One region of the Paenibacillus xylanilyticus genome, then DNA from elsewhere that is predicted to be linked to it. Evidence: predicted binding sites of a transcription regulator. Region 1 holds the regulator's gene; each other region holds the start of a gene.
The links. Region 1 encodes Rex, which represses fermentation and respiration genes when NADH is low (regulators of the CRP and FNR family bind a similar motif). Its sites were predicted from a motif close to TTGTGAAATATTTCACAA; they were not measured.

Region 1 (4,225 bases):
CTCCACATCCTTGGCCGAAGCCGAGTAAATGGTATGTGAGATCAGATCCGTATGCGGATAGAAGTGTGCTTGTTCAATATTTAGCGCAATGAAATCAGCCTTCATGCCTACTTGAAGTGCTCCCGTATTGTTCAGGAAGATGGATTTGGCACCATACCCCGTTCCAAGCAGCAGTGCCTCTCCCGCTGGAACCGCTGTTGGGTCACCGGATACGCCCTTATGAATCAAAGCAGCCAGTCTCATCTCTTCAAACATATCCAGGTTGTTGTTGCTTGCAGGCCCGTCTGTTCCCAGAGATACGGTTACTCCAGCTTTCAGCAGATCCGGAACACGCGCAACACCCGAAGCAAGCTTCAGGTTGCTTCCCGGATTGTGAGAGACCGCTACATCATGGCGTGCCAGAATTTCAATCTCCTCATCATTCAAATGTACGGCGTGAGCTACGAGAGAAGGACGAGAGAAGAAACCGAGCTTTTCCAGATGTGCCACCGGACGCAGGCCATAATCCGTTACATTCTGTTCGACTTCGCGAAGGGTTTCCGACATATGGGTATGCAGCGGCAGATCCAGATCATGTGCAACCTGTACCAGCTTCTCTATGTAATCCGGAGGGCAAGTATACGGAGCATGCGGTGAGATGATCGTCGTAATTCGACCACCAGCCTGTCCGTTCCACTCACGTGCAAACGAAGCAGATTCCTGCAGTTTGCGCATTTGCTCTTCTTCGGAACACAGACCAATGACACCACGTGCCAATGCGGCACGAATACCGGATTGTTCAACCACTTTTGCCACCTGGTCCATATGATCATACATATCCAGGAATGCCGTCGTTCCGCCTTTCAGCATTTCTAATACAGAAAGGGATGTGCCCCAATACACGTCCTCAGACGTCATTTTCGCCTCCATAGGCCACATTTTCTCCTGAAGCCATACTTGCAGGGCCAGATCGTCCCCGTGACCTCTCAGAAGCGACATGGCTGCGTGACCATGCGTATTGATCAGACCCGGCAAAAAGACCAGTCCTTTGCCATCAACCTTTGGCAGGCTCTCATCTCCATCCGGCAGTGTCTCACCAATATGCACAATCTTGTCGTCTTCAACGACCATATACCCTTGAACCACAGTCCATTCCGTACCACTGTTTACAGCAAATTTGCCGTTATGAATTACCCATCTATTTGTCGTCATCTTCCTCGTCGTCCTTTCCGTTCTCCAGATAATAAGCCAGGCTAAGCAGATCCGTTGTAAAATCAGCATGATGAATACGGACGTGCGGTGGTGTTTTCAAGATGGTTGGTGCAAAGTTCAGAATCGCTTCAATGCCGGATTCCACGAGCTGATCGGCTACGTTCTGAGCTTCGGTATCCGGAACGGTAATGATGCCAATACGAATATTATCTTTTTTGACCGAATCCGTTAGTTCATTCATGGGCTGAACCTTCAGGCTGTTAATCTGACTGCCGATCTTAGGACCGTATGCATCGAAAACAGCAACAATTTTCATGTTGTCTTTCAGATAGGCATTGTAGTTGGACAATGCATGTCCCAAGTTACCAGCCCCGACCAGAGCAACATTAATTTGCTGATCAATTTTCAAAATATGACGGATTTTCTCAATGAGATACGAGACGTCGTATCCAATGCCTTTGCGACCGAAGTCCCCAAAGTATGCAAGGTCTTTGCGAATCTGCGCAGGATTAAGATCCAGGCGTAGTCCCAGTTCCTGTGATGACACCGTGCCTACCTCACGTTGATGCAGTTCACTCAAATAACGTAAGTAAACAGGCAATCTGCGTACCACAGCTTCCGAAATTTTATCTGATTTCATTACATACTCCCCCTTACCAAGGCCACGATAGATAAATAAAAATGTAGCATCCCGCATAACCGTTTTCGTCTCCGAATGAAATTATGCAAGATGCCTTATGAAATATAAAGTTAAAAGTGCTACAAGAATGAATCACACTCTAATAAAGTTTACAGCGAGAAGCCCTTATTACGCAACGAAGTCATCCCTAATTCGCCGTAGTTTCATCCTGTGCTGGTGTTTCCAGCCATTCGCTAATCCGTGGAACCATCTGTTCAGTCAGCATATGTTCCATTTTGGGACCGGGTAATGAATATAGGAAATACTTTCCGTAATATGACTCAATTACCCTTGTATCGTAAACGATGACAATGCCCCGATCCTTGGCCGTACGTACAAGCCTGCCGAATCCCTGCTTGAAACGAATGACGGCCTGTGGAACAGACAGCTTCATAAACGGATTCTTTTTCTGTTCCTGCAGCAGTTCACTCTTCGCCTCGACAAGCGGATGATTCGGTGGCTGGAAGGGCAATCTCACAATGGCCAGACAGGTTAGCGCCTCGCCAGGGATATCTACCCCTTCCCAGAAACTGCTGGTGCCCAGCAGAACGGTTGCTTTTGCATCCTGGAACCTGCGTGTTAACTTGGAACGACTGCCACTATCCACGCCTTGACCGAGCAGCGAAATATCGTTACCCGACAGCGCTTCTTTTAATGGGTCGTAAACCTGGCGCAGCATTCGGTATGAAGTAAAGAGCACCATCATGCGGCCCCTTGTCGCAATAGCCGTTTCGGCCAGAGATCGTACAAGCATGTCGACAAAGTGTGCATCCCCCACACTGCCTTTTACGCTTGGGAAATCACGAGGGATGACCAGCAAAGCTTGATCCCTATAACGGAATGGCGACGGCAGCATGGACGTCAGCAAACGGTTATTATCGGCTGCTTCCTGCAAGCCAAGCTGTTCAATCATGAACTGAAATGACTTATCGACCGAGAGCGTAGCCGAAGTAAGGACAACGCTTTTCTTTTTATCGAAGAACATGTCCTTCAACTGTGCACTGACATCGACAGGAACGGCATACAGCTGCAGTGATTTGCTGCGGAATTGGCCGCTTGCCTCCATCCAGTATACGGTTTTGGCATCATCCATTCGCATGAAGAAACGAAGGTTTTCTTTGAGCGTCGCCAAATCCTTAAGCAGACCTGTAATGTCCGTGATCAAGCTATCCGATTGATAGTCGTCCTGGTCTTCTTTCACTTCAAGAAGCAGCTTGTCTCCCTTGCGGATCAAGTCCCCCAGTGTAACATAAATCTGGTTTTCATAATCCTGCAGCTCCTGCCACTTCGCCGGTTTCATTGAAGGCTTCAGTCTGAGGGAAAATTGCCCCGTTTCCCCCGGAGAAGCATCACTCCGCTCAGGCAGAAGGCTAAACAAGGCATCGCTCAAACGATCCCACATCTCTTTGACTTCAACAGCAAGCGGGAACATCTGGTCAATGACCGAGCCCCACTGCACCGAATTTTCATGCCCGGCCAGCTGTGTACGCAGCATGGGAAGCTGACCGTTCCGACTATCCTTAAACAATCGGGTCAGGGTATGAACCAACGTGAAGTATTTCATGTGAAGACCCAAGTGCTTACCCGCCACATCCTCGAGATGGTGAGCCTCATCAATAACAAGACTTTCGTAAGCAGGGAGCAGCTGATGAGCGGCTTTTACATCCGTAAACAATTTGGAATGATTCGTAATGACAATATCGGACAATCCTGCTTCATGCTTCGCCCGGTGGTAGAAGCACTTCCTGAACCACGGACAAGAACGTCCAAGGCACGATTCCGATTCGCTCTGTACTGTTTCCCAGAAGTCCCCACCGCGTGCACTGAGGTTAAGCTCCTCGTCATCTCCAGTCTCTGTCTGGGTGAGCCACACAATCATTTGAGCGGCTGTAAAATAATCTTCTTTTGGTGTAGCAAACTCACGCTTGTTGATCTTGTGCTCAAACTTCCGTAGACACAGGTAGTGTCCCCGACCTTTGAACACGGCGGCCTTAAACGGAAAAGGCACCACTTTGGTCAGCAGCGGAATATCCCTCTCCCGAAGCTGTTCCTGCAGGTTGATGGTATGCGTGCTAACCATTACTTTTCGTTCCTGCTTCACACTTTCATATATGGCGGGCAGCAAGTACCCGAGGGATTTCCCCGTACCCGTACCTGCTTCAATTAACAAATGCTTTTCCTCGTCCAGCGCTTGCCTTACACTGCTGAACATCTGTGTCTGTGCCTCGCGTTCTTCATAGTGATCCAGTGTATCCTGCAGATTGGCCCGTACCTGATCCATGTACTGCTCAAAACTTACACCTTCAAGTGGGTTAGCTTCCCGTTCATCGCGCGGAGCACCGATCTCGGTCCAGT
Region 2 (4,225 bases), 2.3 Mb from region 1:
TGATAACGTTCCATAAAACGCTCACCTTTGATATTTCGCAGAAACGCTCCTTCGCCCCGTACCGCTTCAGAAACCAAGAAACGAGGAGCACCCGGATAACATAGGGATGTAGGGTGGAATTGGATGAACTCCATGTCCCGAATGACTGCACCTGCACGATATGCCATGGCAACACCGTCAGCTGTGGCAACCTCCGGGTTGGTTGTATAGCGGTACAATTGCCCCGCCCCACCGGAGCAGAGCACCGTAGCATGCGCTTTTACAAACACCTTGGTACCGTCCGACTTCTGAACCAATGCCCCTACACATTCTCCATGATCCGTGATCAAATCAATGACAAAATGCTCATCCCAGACTTCAATACCTGAATGTGCACTTGCCTGAGCTGCAAGAGCCCTCACGATCTCGTATCCAGTCGCATCACCATTTGCATGCAAAATACGGCGGTGACTGTGCGCACCCTCCTGCGTCAACGCCAGCTCGCCGTTCTCCACATCAAACAATGTGCCCAGACGGATTAGTTCCTGTACTCCATCCGGGCCTTCGTTTACCAATGCTTCCACGGCCTCGCGGCGACACAGGCCCGCTCCAGCCACAAGTGTATCCTGCAGATGGTATGCAGGGGAATCATCTTCAGCGATTACCGCAGCGATGCCTCCTTGGGCATAGCGGGTATTGCTCTCCAGTAACGACTTCTTTGTAATCATCAATACCTGATTATGTTTGCTTGCCCTGATGGCTGTATATAATCCGGCAATGCCAGAACCAATAACTAGTACATCCGTCTCCACAATGGGCAGCTGGGACAGATCAAAATCCACTATATATTGCGGTATCATCCTATTCACCTGTCTCGGAGCAAGAGTAGCGCATGCTACTTCACCAGTAACATGCGCTCTAGCGATTCTCTGGCTTTGTCGGCAACGGCCGGTGGTACGTAAATTTCCGGCTTCATCGTTTCCAGGCATTTAACCAGTTTCTTCAGGTTGTTGACCTTCATGTTTGGACACACCAGGAACTTGGTGGCAAAATGAAACTGTTTATCCGGGCTATCCAGTCGCAGCTGGTATCCTGTACCATCTTCCGTTCCTACGATAAATTCCTTAGCAGAGGAATTTTTACAGTATTCAAGAATTGCTGTCGTGCTGCCTACAAAGTCCCCCATCTCCACGACTTCGGGACGACATTCCGGGTGTACGACAAACTCGGCATTTGGATATTTGGCTCTCATCTCGACGACATCTTTTACAGTGAGCATGTCGTGAGTGTTGCAATACCCTTCCCAGATGATCATTTTTTTGTCTGTGTGCTGCTGAACATAATGTCCGAGGTTTTTATCCGGCACCCAGATAATCTCATCAGAATCAACAGATTGAATAACCCGGACTGCATTGGCCGATGTACAACAGATGTCGGTCTCCGCCTTGATCTCAGCCGAGGAATTGATATACGTCACTACTTTTGCATTAGGATGCTGCGCTTTCAGTTTACGCAGGCCCTCAACATTGACCATGTCTGCCATGGGGCATCCAGCACGTTCATCCGGAATGATAACCGTCTTGTTCGGGGCCAAAATCTTAGCGCTTTCACCCATAAAATGAACCCCGCAGAATACAATGACATCCGCATCCGTTTGTGCGGCTTTCTGTGCCAATAAGAATGAATCCCCACGAAAATCGGCTACTTCCTGTACTTCGTCACGTTGGTAATAATGAGCAAGAATAATAGCATTACGTTCCTTCTTCAACTCCATCAGCCGCGCTCGCAGCTCCCGGTTCATCTCAGCCTTGCGCTCTAAAGCCAGAGCTTCCACCTGTGATCCTCTCCTTTGACGGACAGCGCTATGCGCCGTTTCCTGTGACTATCTGCGTCGTTATTTTCGCTTGAGAAACGAATCACAAGCGGTTTAACACCTAATGTACACAACGTTCACGACTCTGTCAATAAATGAAAAGGGCACAGAACAACACCCTAATCAACTGTTTCCTGCGTAGTTCGCGCTCTAGCTCGCAGTTATCATTATCTCTGCAATTTGAACAAAACGCACAAAAAAAGAGAGCCTCTCGGCTCTCTTTGATCTGTTCTCAGAACAGGTTCTGTTAGACATTAAGACGTTGGCTTCGTACCACCATCATCTGGATCATTGCTGTTGCCTTTATCCAGATTCGGAGCATCGTTAGGGATATCTCCGGCAGGTGGTTCAGGTGTTTCGTCTTTGCCTTGAATGCGAACACGCACATCACCGATGTTATCGACGATTGGTTCTCCGCCTTCACTTGGCGTACCTTCGTTATCATTATCGCTCTCCGGTTTTGGAGTCAAGGAACCTGTCTCGATCAATTGTTTGATCTGATCCATTTCCAGTGTCTCCACTTCAAGCAACGTTTGAGCGATCAAGTGCATTTCTTTGGAATGTTTTACGAGCAATTCCTTACATTTCTCGTAACATTCATTGATAAAGCGCTGCATTTCCTGATCGATCTCATAAGCGATGGAATCCGAGTAATTCTGTTCATGGCCGATATCCCGTCCAAGGAATACCTGTCCTTGTGAACTTCCGAATTGCATAGGTCCCAATTTCTCACTCATACCGTACTCCATAACCATGCTGCGAACAATACCCGTCGCTTGCTGGAAGTCACTGTATGCACCAGTACCAATTTCACCAATGAACAATTCTTCTGCCACACGACCCCCGAGGAGTCCTGTAACTTTGTCCAAGAGCTCTTGCTTGGTAACCAGCATACGGTCTTCTTTTGGCAACATGATTACATATCCACCCGCACGTCCGCGCGGAATGATGGTCACTTTATGTACCATATCGGCATGTTCCAGGAAGTATCCTACAATGGTATGGCCTGCTTCGTGATAAGCAACGATTCGTTTCTCGCGATCACTGATGACACGGCTTTTCTTCTCCGTACCTACGATGACACGGTCGATCGCCTCGTCTACCTCACGCATGGAAATATCTCTTCTGTTACGGCGTGCCGCAAGCAATGCCGCTTCATTCAGGAGATTCTCAAGATCCGCACCAGAGAAGCCTGTTGTACGCTTCGCAATAATGTCCAGTTTCACATCTTTTGTGAGTGGTTTGTTGCGGGAGTGTACTTTCAGTACCGCTTCACGACCTTTTACATCAGGGCGGTCAACCGTAATTTGACGGTCAAAACGTCCCGGACGCAGCAAGGCAGGGTCCAGAATGTCTGCACGGTTCGTTGCAGCCACGATGATAATACCCTCGTTGGCTCCGAATCCGTCCATTTCAACGAGCAACTGGTTGAGCGTTTGTTCACGTTCATCGTGACCACCGCCAAGGCCAGCACCACGCTGACGACCTACAGCATCAATCTCGTCAATAAAGATGATACATGGGGCGTTTTTCTTTGCATTTTCGAACAAGTCACGTACACGGGATGCACCGACACCGACAAACATTTCGACGAAGTCCGAACCCGAGATACTGAAGAACGGTACACCCGCTTCACCGGCAACGGCACGAGCAAGCAACGTTTTACCAGTACCCGGAGGCCCCACGAGCAATACGCCCTTAGGAATCCGTGCACCTACAGCTGCGAATTTGCGAGGATCTTTGAGGAAGTCAACGACCTCAACAAGCTCCTGCTTCTCTTCGTCCGCACCTGCGACGTCTTCAAATGTAACCCGCTTCTTCTCTTCGTTATAGAGACGGGCACGGCTTTTACCAAAGTTCATTACTTTACCGCCGCCGCCTTGCGCCTGATTAAACAGGAAGAAGAACAGCAGGAACATAATGATCAAAGGAATAAAGGATGTCAGAAGTGTCAGCCAGATGCTGTCACCTCTCATTGGCTCCTGATTTAACTTGAAATTATTAGCTTCACTTGCCGCTACAAGCTCACTAATCGCTTCATCCGTAGGAGGAATGTACGTTGAGAAATTTTCTGATTTGGCTTCGCTAGGCTTCTCTCTATATTGACCGGTCACAAGAAAAGACTGACCGTCGAATTGAACCGTCAATTCCGAGATGTTGTTCGCCTTAACCGCCGTGCGCAACTGATCATATCTAGGATTATCTGTGGCTTCGCCGCCATTGCTGACGAACTGCACTATGCCCACCACGACTAAAAAAAGAATCAAATAAAAACCAGAATTCCGGATGAACCGATTCATCCCCTACCTCCTCTCGAGACACTTTAATTATTTTAACATAGCCCGACATGGCTTCTCAACAGAAGGCACGAGC
Region 3 (4,225 bases), 570 kb from region 1:
GAGGTACGCTCCAGATAGTTACCTGTTTCCCGGTAGTATTGAATTATTGCACCGCAGAGTTCGATGAGCTCTGCATCTGTTTTCACCTTGCATAAGGAGTCAGCAAGTCTGGCTTTGATACCACCGTTACCGCCAATAAACAACTCCCAGCCTCCATCGTTACCAACAATCCCGATATCTTTCGTACATGATTCAGCGCAGTTCCGCGGACAGCCATTGACCGCCATTTTGAATTTGGCAGGCAGATCAAGACGCTCGAATTTGCGTTCAAGCAGGGCACCCATCGCCATGGAATCCTGAGTACCGAAGCGGCAGAACTGGGAACCGACGCATGTTTTGACTGTACGCAGTGATTTGGCATAGGCATAACCGGAAGGCATATCCAGCTCAGCCCATACCTGTGGCAGATCCTCTTTTTTGACCCCGATCAGGTCGAGACGCTGTCCGCCGGTAACCTTAACCGCTTTTACATCGTATTTGACCGAAATGTCCGCAATACGTTTCAATTCTTCCGGTGTGGTAACGCCGCCGTACATGCGTGGTACAACCGTATACGTGCCGTCCTTCTGAATATTGGCGTTCATACGTTCATTGACAAATCGGGATTCCTTCTCATCTTCATGCGTATCCGGTGCAATCATACCGAGGTAATAGTTAATTGCCGGACGGCATTTGGAACAGCCTTCAGGCTGGCTCCAGCCCAGGACATTCATCACTTCTTTGGTCGTCTGCAATCCTTTTTGCTTGATCTCGGCTACAATTTCATCCCGGCTGAGCGAGGTGCATCCACAGATACCCTGTTTGGCACCGCTTGTGAAGCCGTCTCCCAGTACATATTGTAAAATCTGCTCTACGACCGGTTTGCATCCGCCGCATGAACGGGTTGCGCCAGTACAGGCTTTGATCTCATCAACGCTACTCAGACCCTGATTCGTAATGGCATCGACAATCGTTCCTTTGGTTACACCATTACATCCACATACGATTTCGTCCTCAGCCATCGTTTCAACAGAAGCAGCTTTTTTGTGACCACCACATCCTGTACCCATCAGCGAGGCATACAGCTCATCCGTCATCTCGGTTTTCTGTTTGATTAACTTCTGTAATTCAGCAGAATCCGTCACATCTCCAAAGAGCACAGCACCGACCATGATGTTGTCCCGCAGCAGAATTTTTTTGTAGGTTCGTTTCCAGTCATCTTTATGGCTGATCACCGTATGGTCAGGACTATCGAGAAATTCGCCTGTGGAGAAGACGTCCACACCTGAGATTTTTAATTTGGTAGATACGACAGAGCCTTCATACGGAGCCGTTTCCACGCCGCAGATATGCTTGGCAAGAATCATGCCTTGTTCGAATAATGGGGCAACGAGGCCGTAGCATACTCCCCGGTGTTCGGTACATTCCCCGACGGAATATACACCTTCGAGTGAGGTCTGCATGTAGTCATCCACGATGATCCCGCGGTTAACTTCCATGCCGCTTTCGTGGGCTACAATCGTGTTCGGTTTAATGCCTACAGCCATTACGACAAAGTCTGCAACCAGTACGGTGTCATCGGCAAATCGGAGGCCTTCCACACGTTCCCCGCCGATCAATTCAGCTGTCTGTGCGCCCATCTTGAAACGAATGCCCTGACGCTCCAGTTCAGCTTTTAGCATGGCTGAAGCTTGGGGGTCGAGCTGGCGTTCCATCAGGTCTTGCATGAGATGAACTACAGTGACGTCCATGCCGAGCTGGACCAGACCTTTGGCTGCTTCCAGTCCGAGAAGACCTCCCCCGATCACAGCCGCTTTTTTATATTGCTTTGCTGCTTCCAGCATCATATTGCAATCGGCAATGTCCCGAAATCCAACAACGCCTTCTTTATCATGACCCGGAACGGGCAGGATAAAGGAGCTGGACCCTGTAGCGATAATGACTTTGTCGTAGGGCACTCGTGTGCCTTCGTTTGTAACGACCTCCCGGGTATCTGCATCGATACGGGACACGGTTGTCCCGGTATGAAGCGTAATGCCATTGTCTTCATACCAGTGCAGATCATTGAGCACGATATCATCAATGGTTTTGCTGCCCTCCAGAACATAGGACAACATGATTCGGTTATAGTTGGGATAGGGCTCCGTGCCGAAGACCGTAATATCATAACGTGAAGTTAATTTCAGAATCTGTTCAACTGTACTCATGCCGGCCATACCGTTACCGATCACAACAAGTTTTTCTCTGTTTCCGTTCATGTGTGTAAGCCTCCTTGGTTTAACACTGGACATTATCAACATTTTTAGTGGTTTATATTTGAATCATAGCGTGGATTGCTAACACATAATGTGATTTATTTCACTAAGAAAGAGATAAGTAGCACAAATTAAAAAGTGTGAGCCCGGTCACGGAAACTTTTTTTATTGGAGCTTGAAGAATGGTATGTATTGAGGTCGGGATCTAATGTAAAATAAGAAATACGAACTATTGTTCTCTTTTTGCTTTCGTTGTAACATCGAGAATGGGATATGATGTTCCCTATTTCTTCGAAAGGAAGTTTTCGCATCATGATGGGAAGATCCCACCTGATTATTGGAACAGGCGTTTCACTTTCAGTACTGCAGCTGATGGGTGTGCAAGTCACGGCACCGGCTGTTACGGTTGCGCTCATTGGCTCGCTGCTGCCGGACATTGATGAGCCGAATTCATTGTTGGTATCCAAGGCGCTGCCCAATAGCTTGATCAGGCTGCTGCAAACCATTTTGCTGCCTACAGCCGTATTTGTGTATTTTTACGTGCAGGCGAAGCCTTGGAATCTGCTGCTGGCCATTTTGGTTGGACTTGTATCTTTCCTGCCATCACGTTCGCTCCGTAAAGTATTGATGTTCGCCATCGGACTGGGCCTTGTATTCTACGGTCACGCCCTCGCACCATGGAACCTGATTGCAGGGAGTCTGCTCATGTTATGTACTACGCTTACCCACAGAGGTTTAACCCATACGGTCTATGGAACTGCCGTTTGGGGAGGACTGCTGTACAGCACAACGCATGAGCAGGGACCGGAGATTTGGGTTGCCGGAGGAGTAGCCTATGCCATGCATCTGCTTGCAGACTCGTTGACGAATCGCGGGATTCGTCCGCTTCCGCCACTCAAGTGGAGGATCAGGGCGAATTTGATGAGCACAGGGACCAAACATGGAGCCGTGGTGGAGAATGTATGTATTGTGCTAACGCTTATTTTGGCATGGATCGCATTTTCGCCGTTATTTCTGTAACTCTTGAGCACCTGGCATTGTGGATTGAATCGGATCCTGCAAACGTGCTGAACAGCAACATGAACTTCAAAAACGCCAGTCCGGAATATATGGACTGGCGTTTTTTTATTGGCTCTCCGAATCCTGTATCAAACCTTACTCCTGTGTATAGTTCAAGGGACTAAACCAACGGGGTGCAGGATTCAGGAAGAAGAAGGGGAATCGGTAAGCTCATCAATATCCGAAGAGCCATATACAAATAACACAATAAGAATAACTACAATTATTAGCTCTGCGAATCCAGTTCCGTCAAAGTCAGACATCATTCCAGCCTCATTTCATTCCATTCATTTAGGAATTCATTCTTTTTTGGAAAGCTCGCATCACATCATCCAGAGTCAAGTCGCCCATCTCGTCAAGAAATTGGACCAGTTTATCGGCATTCGAAGGATTAATGTTTGTTAGTGTTTTATACTGTCCAACCAGCTCTACGACCAGAGTGGCCTCACGAAACAAGGTGACAGCATCAACTCTTAATTTACCGCTAACAAGCAAGGCTGCAACGATAAGTTCCAGGTTTCTACCTTTTAGATTGCCATTGAGAAGGGAGTTTGCGGCATTTGTTTTTTTGGTGCCTTTATTCGATTTTCCATTCCTTCCCACTGCCATAACAGGTCCCCCACTGCTTGGTGTTTTGTTCTCTTTCGTTGTTGTATCTTATGTGTTAATTCCTGTAATGTTCGAACTATTAATCTATTTTTACGCAAAAAAGAGACACACCAACAAAAGTCGGAATGCCTCTTTATCTGAAGGGAGGACAACGGAGTTTTTCAATCCTGTCACTCGCTCAGCATTTATGCATTTTCAATAATGGTGTTCATGGTCGTACGATCCAAACCCTTCACCAATTTGACAAGGAGTGCCTTCGCAGCATCATAGTCATCGGTGTGAATGATGGAAGATGAGGTATGGATGTAACGGGCACAGATCCC
Region 4 (4,225 bases), 220 kb from region 1:
TTCTGAACAGCCGGTGGTCAAGGAGACCGATACTTCCAATACCATTACCGTTGCTGTCGATGGAAGCACTTTTTTGCCTGATGCAACGAAGTCAATCAAGAGGGATTTTAGTGAAGGACTCACGCTTAAGAAGGCGCTATTGAACAGTGGTCTGGTTGATTTTACGGCCGACGGCAAGCGGATTCAATCCGTAGGGGAAGTTTCACTTGATTCCTCGCTAAGCTGGGCAGTTAAGCTAAACGGCAAGGATATTGATCCGGAAAATTGGGGCATGGAGCTTCATGCCAAGGATGAAGTGATCATTTACGTAAAAGCCGCCGACAGTAAAGGAGAAGGTGTTGCATATCAGACAACCCTGCTCAAGATCAGCGGCGGCAATATTATGCCAGACCTTAATCGTCAATATGCGGGTGTCTATATCCAGGAGTGCACGGTTCGGGATGTACTTAAGTCCAGCGGCATCGTCCGAATGTCGGAAAATAACAAATACGTCGTTTCGGTTGAAAATGTTGTTCCACGCATGAATCAGCGTTGGGTGATCATGGTGAATGACAAGGAACTGATGGAAAACGGTTTGGATATGAAGTTGAATCCACGGGATGCGGTTAAATTACAGTTAACGGCATCTTAAACATAATTATAAAAGCCCGGACCTCTGCAGGAGGACGGGCTTTTTTCATGTCACTTATAGATTAAGCTCATAACCGAAAGGTGATGACTTTAAGAACTTAATGCTTAGATGCGGCAGATCTCATTGGGACATAATTCACAATGGCAGATGCCTTGGAGCATTTTCAGGTCCTTGATAACAATCATGCCGTTATCATATTCAATAGCATCTTTTTTGCGCAGATCGCTAAGCATGCGGTTCACACTTTCACGGGTAGCTCCAATCATGTTGGACAGATCCGTGTGGGTAATTTTTTTATGAATAATCACGTGATCGCCGTGAGGCTCGCCATAGGAATTGGACAACCGGATCAAGGTGGAACAGAGCGCACCAGGTTTGCCGTATAACATCAGGTCACGGAATTTGGTTTGAGTTAAGCGGTGATGTATGCCCATCCATTTCATAAAATCAATGGCGAAGTCACAATGCTGACAGATCAGCATCTCCAGGTCTTTGTGCTCCAATACACCGATTTCACTGTCTTCCAGCACTTCGGCCGAGAACGTATGCTTGGAACCGAAGAATGGATCTGCCTGACCAATCATATCACCGGACTGGTACATGTACATGATAAGCTCTTTGCCTTCATCCGTTGATTTGGTGATCTGGGCACGACCCCTTTTCATATAATAAAGCTTGTCGGACACATCACCTTCCCAATACAGGTGGGTCCCTTCAGGATAGGTACGGTCTTTCATGGTTACGAGCAGATGATTGAAGTTCACTTCCGAGAAACAGTTGGTATTGCCGCGTTTTTCCATGACACTCAGTTGTTCTCTCATAAGTCTATCTCCCCTTTGTATCCACCGGAGGGGGATTACAATCATGCTGCACTCCGCGCTCCGTGGTTCGCCGCAACCGTTACCGTCCTGACTAGGGTCATCTCCGCCGGGGAGGACGGTACAAATTGCGGTGGTTCAATTTTTAAGTTCAGTATATACCTAATCTTACCGTTTGAGGGGCATGGAAAGGGGGCAAAAATGGCGAAATTTCAAACATTGTGATTAAATTCACTTTAGAGAGGGAAGGCTGCATTTGACAGCCATATAGTTTATATAGGAAGTGAAAATGACCAGTGGAAGGAACTCAAAAAACTTAAATAAAATTTGCTATACTTTGTGAAAATAATCACATAATTAACCTTTTCGACATGTTACGATGGGTACGTAAAGAAGAGAGACAAACCAAAAAAACAATACGAACCTTTAGGAGGATGAGGGAGATGGCTGTAAAGAACGAAGTCGCCCCAGCAAAAGAACCGACAGCAGGTCAGTATATTCAAACGTTAATTGACAAAGCGAACAAAGCACACGCAGCATTCATGTCCATGGATCAACAACAGATTGACCGCATCGTGCAAGCCATGGCACTGGCAGGTCTGGACAAACACATGATGCTTGCCAAAATGGCGGTGGAAGAAACCGGCCGCGGAGTGTATGAAGATAAAATCACGAAAAATATCTTTGCAACAGAATATGTGTACCACAGCATCAAATATGACAAAACCGTGGGCGTGATCGAAGATAACGAGTATGAGAGCTTCCAGAAAATAGCGGAGCCTGTCGGCATTATCATGGGGATTACACCGGTGACCAATCCGACATCCACGACGATGTTCAAAGCGTTGATTTCCATCAAAACACGTAACCCAATCATCTTTGGGTTCCACCCTTCAGCTCAGAACTGCAGCCGTGAAGCCGCCAAAATTCTGCTCGAAGCCGCGGTGAAGCATGGTGCTCCGGCCGACTGTATCCAGTGGATTGATGATCCTTCCATGGACCGCACGAATGCACTGATGAATCATAACGATGTGGCGCTCATTCTGGCGACAGGTGGATCAGCAATGGTACGTGCAGCGTACAGCTGTGGTAAACCGGCACTCGGCGTGGGACCAGGGAACGTACCTTGCTTTATCGAGAAAACGGCAGATATCAATCAGGCTGTAACGGATCTGATCTTGTCCAAGTCATTCGACAATGGTATGATCTGTGCCTCCGAGCAAGCGGTCATCATCGAAGAACCGATCTTCGATCAGGTGAAAAAGAAAATGATTGCGAACGGTTGTTATTTCGTCAATAAGGATGAAGCTGCGAAATTGACTGCAGGTGCCATCAATGCGGAGAAATGTGCGGTTAACCCGGCGATTGTCGGTCAATCGGCAGTAACCATTGCGCAAATGTGTGGTATCGAGGTTCCGGCTGGCACCAAAATTCTTGTAGCAGAGATTGAGGGCGTCGGCACCAAGTTCCCGCTGTCTGCAGAGAAATTAAGTCCGGTACTGGCTTGTTACAAAGTAAAAACGGCAGCTGAAGGGATTGAGCGTGCTGCGGAAGTGGTTGCCTTTGGCGGCATGGGTCACTCCTCCGTTATTCACTCGAATAACGAAGAAGTGATAAGCAAATTTGCGGATCGTCTGCAAACGGGACGGATTATCGTGAATTCGCCATCCACACACGGCGCCATTGGGGACATCTACAACACGAACATGCCGTCATTGACCCTGGGATGCGGTTCATATGGCCGTAACTCGACCTCATCGAATGTCACTGCCGTCAACTTAATCAACGTGAAAAGGGTGGCTCGCCGTACCGTGAATATGCAATGGTTCAAAGTGCCGAACAAAGTGTATTTCGAAAAAGGAGCAACGCAGTATCTGGCCAAAATGCCTGATATTACTCGCGTAGCCATCGTTACGGATGCCATGATGGTCAAACTGGGCTATGTGGAAAAAGTGGAGCATTACCTGCGTCAACGCCAAATGCCGGTCGCAATCGAAGTATTCTCGGATGTAGAGCCGGATCCATCAACCACAACGGTAGACCGTGGTACGGAAATGATGCGCCGCTTCCAGCCTGACTGCATTATCGCTCTTGGTGGTGGATCACCAATGGACGCTGCCAAAGCCATGTGGTTGTTCTACGAATATCCGGACACGGACTTCAACGATCTGAAGCAAAAATTCATGGATATCCGTAAACGGATCTACAAATACCCACGCCTTGGATCAAAAGCAAAATTCGTAGCGATTCCTACAACGTCGGGTACAGGATCGGAAGTAACATCGTTTGCCGTAATCACAGATAAAAATCTGGGCAACACCAAATATCCACTGGCAGACTATGAGCTGACTCCGGATGTAGCCATCGTGGACCCTGAATTCGTCTATTCACTGCCGAAAACAGCCGTTGCAGATACAGGTATGGACGTACTGACTCATGCTATCGAAGCGTATGTATCGGTTATGGCCAATGATTACACGGATGGTCTGGCGATCAAAGCCATTCAGCTGGTATTCCAATACCTGGAGCAATCGGCGCTGCAAGGGGATAAACTGGCACGTGAGAAAATGCATAATGCTTCGACGATTGCCGGTATGGCTTTCGCTAACGCGTTCCTGGGCATTAACCACAGCTTGGCGCACAAATGGGGCGGACAGTATCACACCGCACATGGACGTACCAATGCAATTCTGATGCCGCACGTCATTCGTTATAACGCGAAAAAACCGACGAAATTTGCCTCATTCCCGAAATATTCGCACTTTGTAGCAGATGA

Region 2: nadA (quinolinate synthase NadA) is a predicted target of Rex. The motif match lies at 1,884-1,901, and genes of this name have one in related genera.
Region 3: nirB (nitrite reductase large subunit NirB) is a predicted target of Rex. The motif match lies at 2,326-2,343, and genes of this name have one in related genera.
Region 4: adhE (bifunctional acetaldehyde-CoA/alcohol dehydrogenase) is a predicted target of Rex. The motif match lies at 1,787-1,804, and genes of this name have one in related genera.

What each region holds. Positions count from the first base shown of each region.
Region 1 covers NZ_CP044310.1:4,176,057-4,180,281, forward strand. The annotation lists gene F4V51_RS18390 (amidohydrolase) at 1-1,191, opposite strand, end outside; gene F4V51_RS18395 (redox-sensing transcriptional repressor Rex) at 1,178-1,831, opposite strand; gene dinG (ATP-dependent DNA helicase DinG) at 2,019-4,225, opposite strand, start outside.
Region 2 covers NZ_CP044310.1:63,249-67,473, reverse strand. The annotation lists gene nadB (L-aspartate oxidase) at 1-839, opposite strand, end outside; gene nadA (quinolinate synthase NadA) at 875-1,813, opposite strand; gene ftsH (ATP-dependent zinc metalloprotease FtsH) at 2,107-4,152, opposite strand.
Region 3 covers NZ_CP044310.1:4,748,618-4,752,842, reverse strand. The annotation lists gene nirB (nitrite reductase large subunit NirB) at 1-2,237, opposite strand, end outside; gene F4V51_RS21140 (metal-dependent hydrolase) at 2,547-3,254, shown strand; gene F4V51_RS21135 (hypothetical protein) at 3,585-3,902, opposite strand; gene F4V51_RS21130 (M42 family metallopeptidase) at 4,088-4,225, opposite strand, start outside.
Region 4 covers NZ_CP044310.1:4,394,054-4,398,278, reverse strand. The annotation lists gene F4V51_RS19540 (hypothetical protein) at 1-631, shown strand, start outside; gene F4V51_RS19535 (Crp/Fnr family transcriptional regulator) at 736-1,452, opposite strand; gene adhE (bifunctional acetaldehyde-CoA/alcohol dehydrogenase) at 1,893-4,225, shown strand, end outside.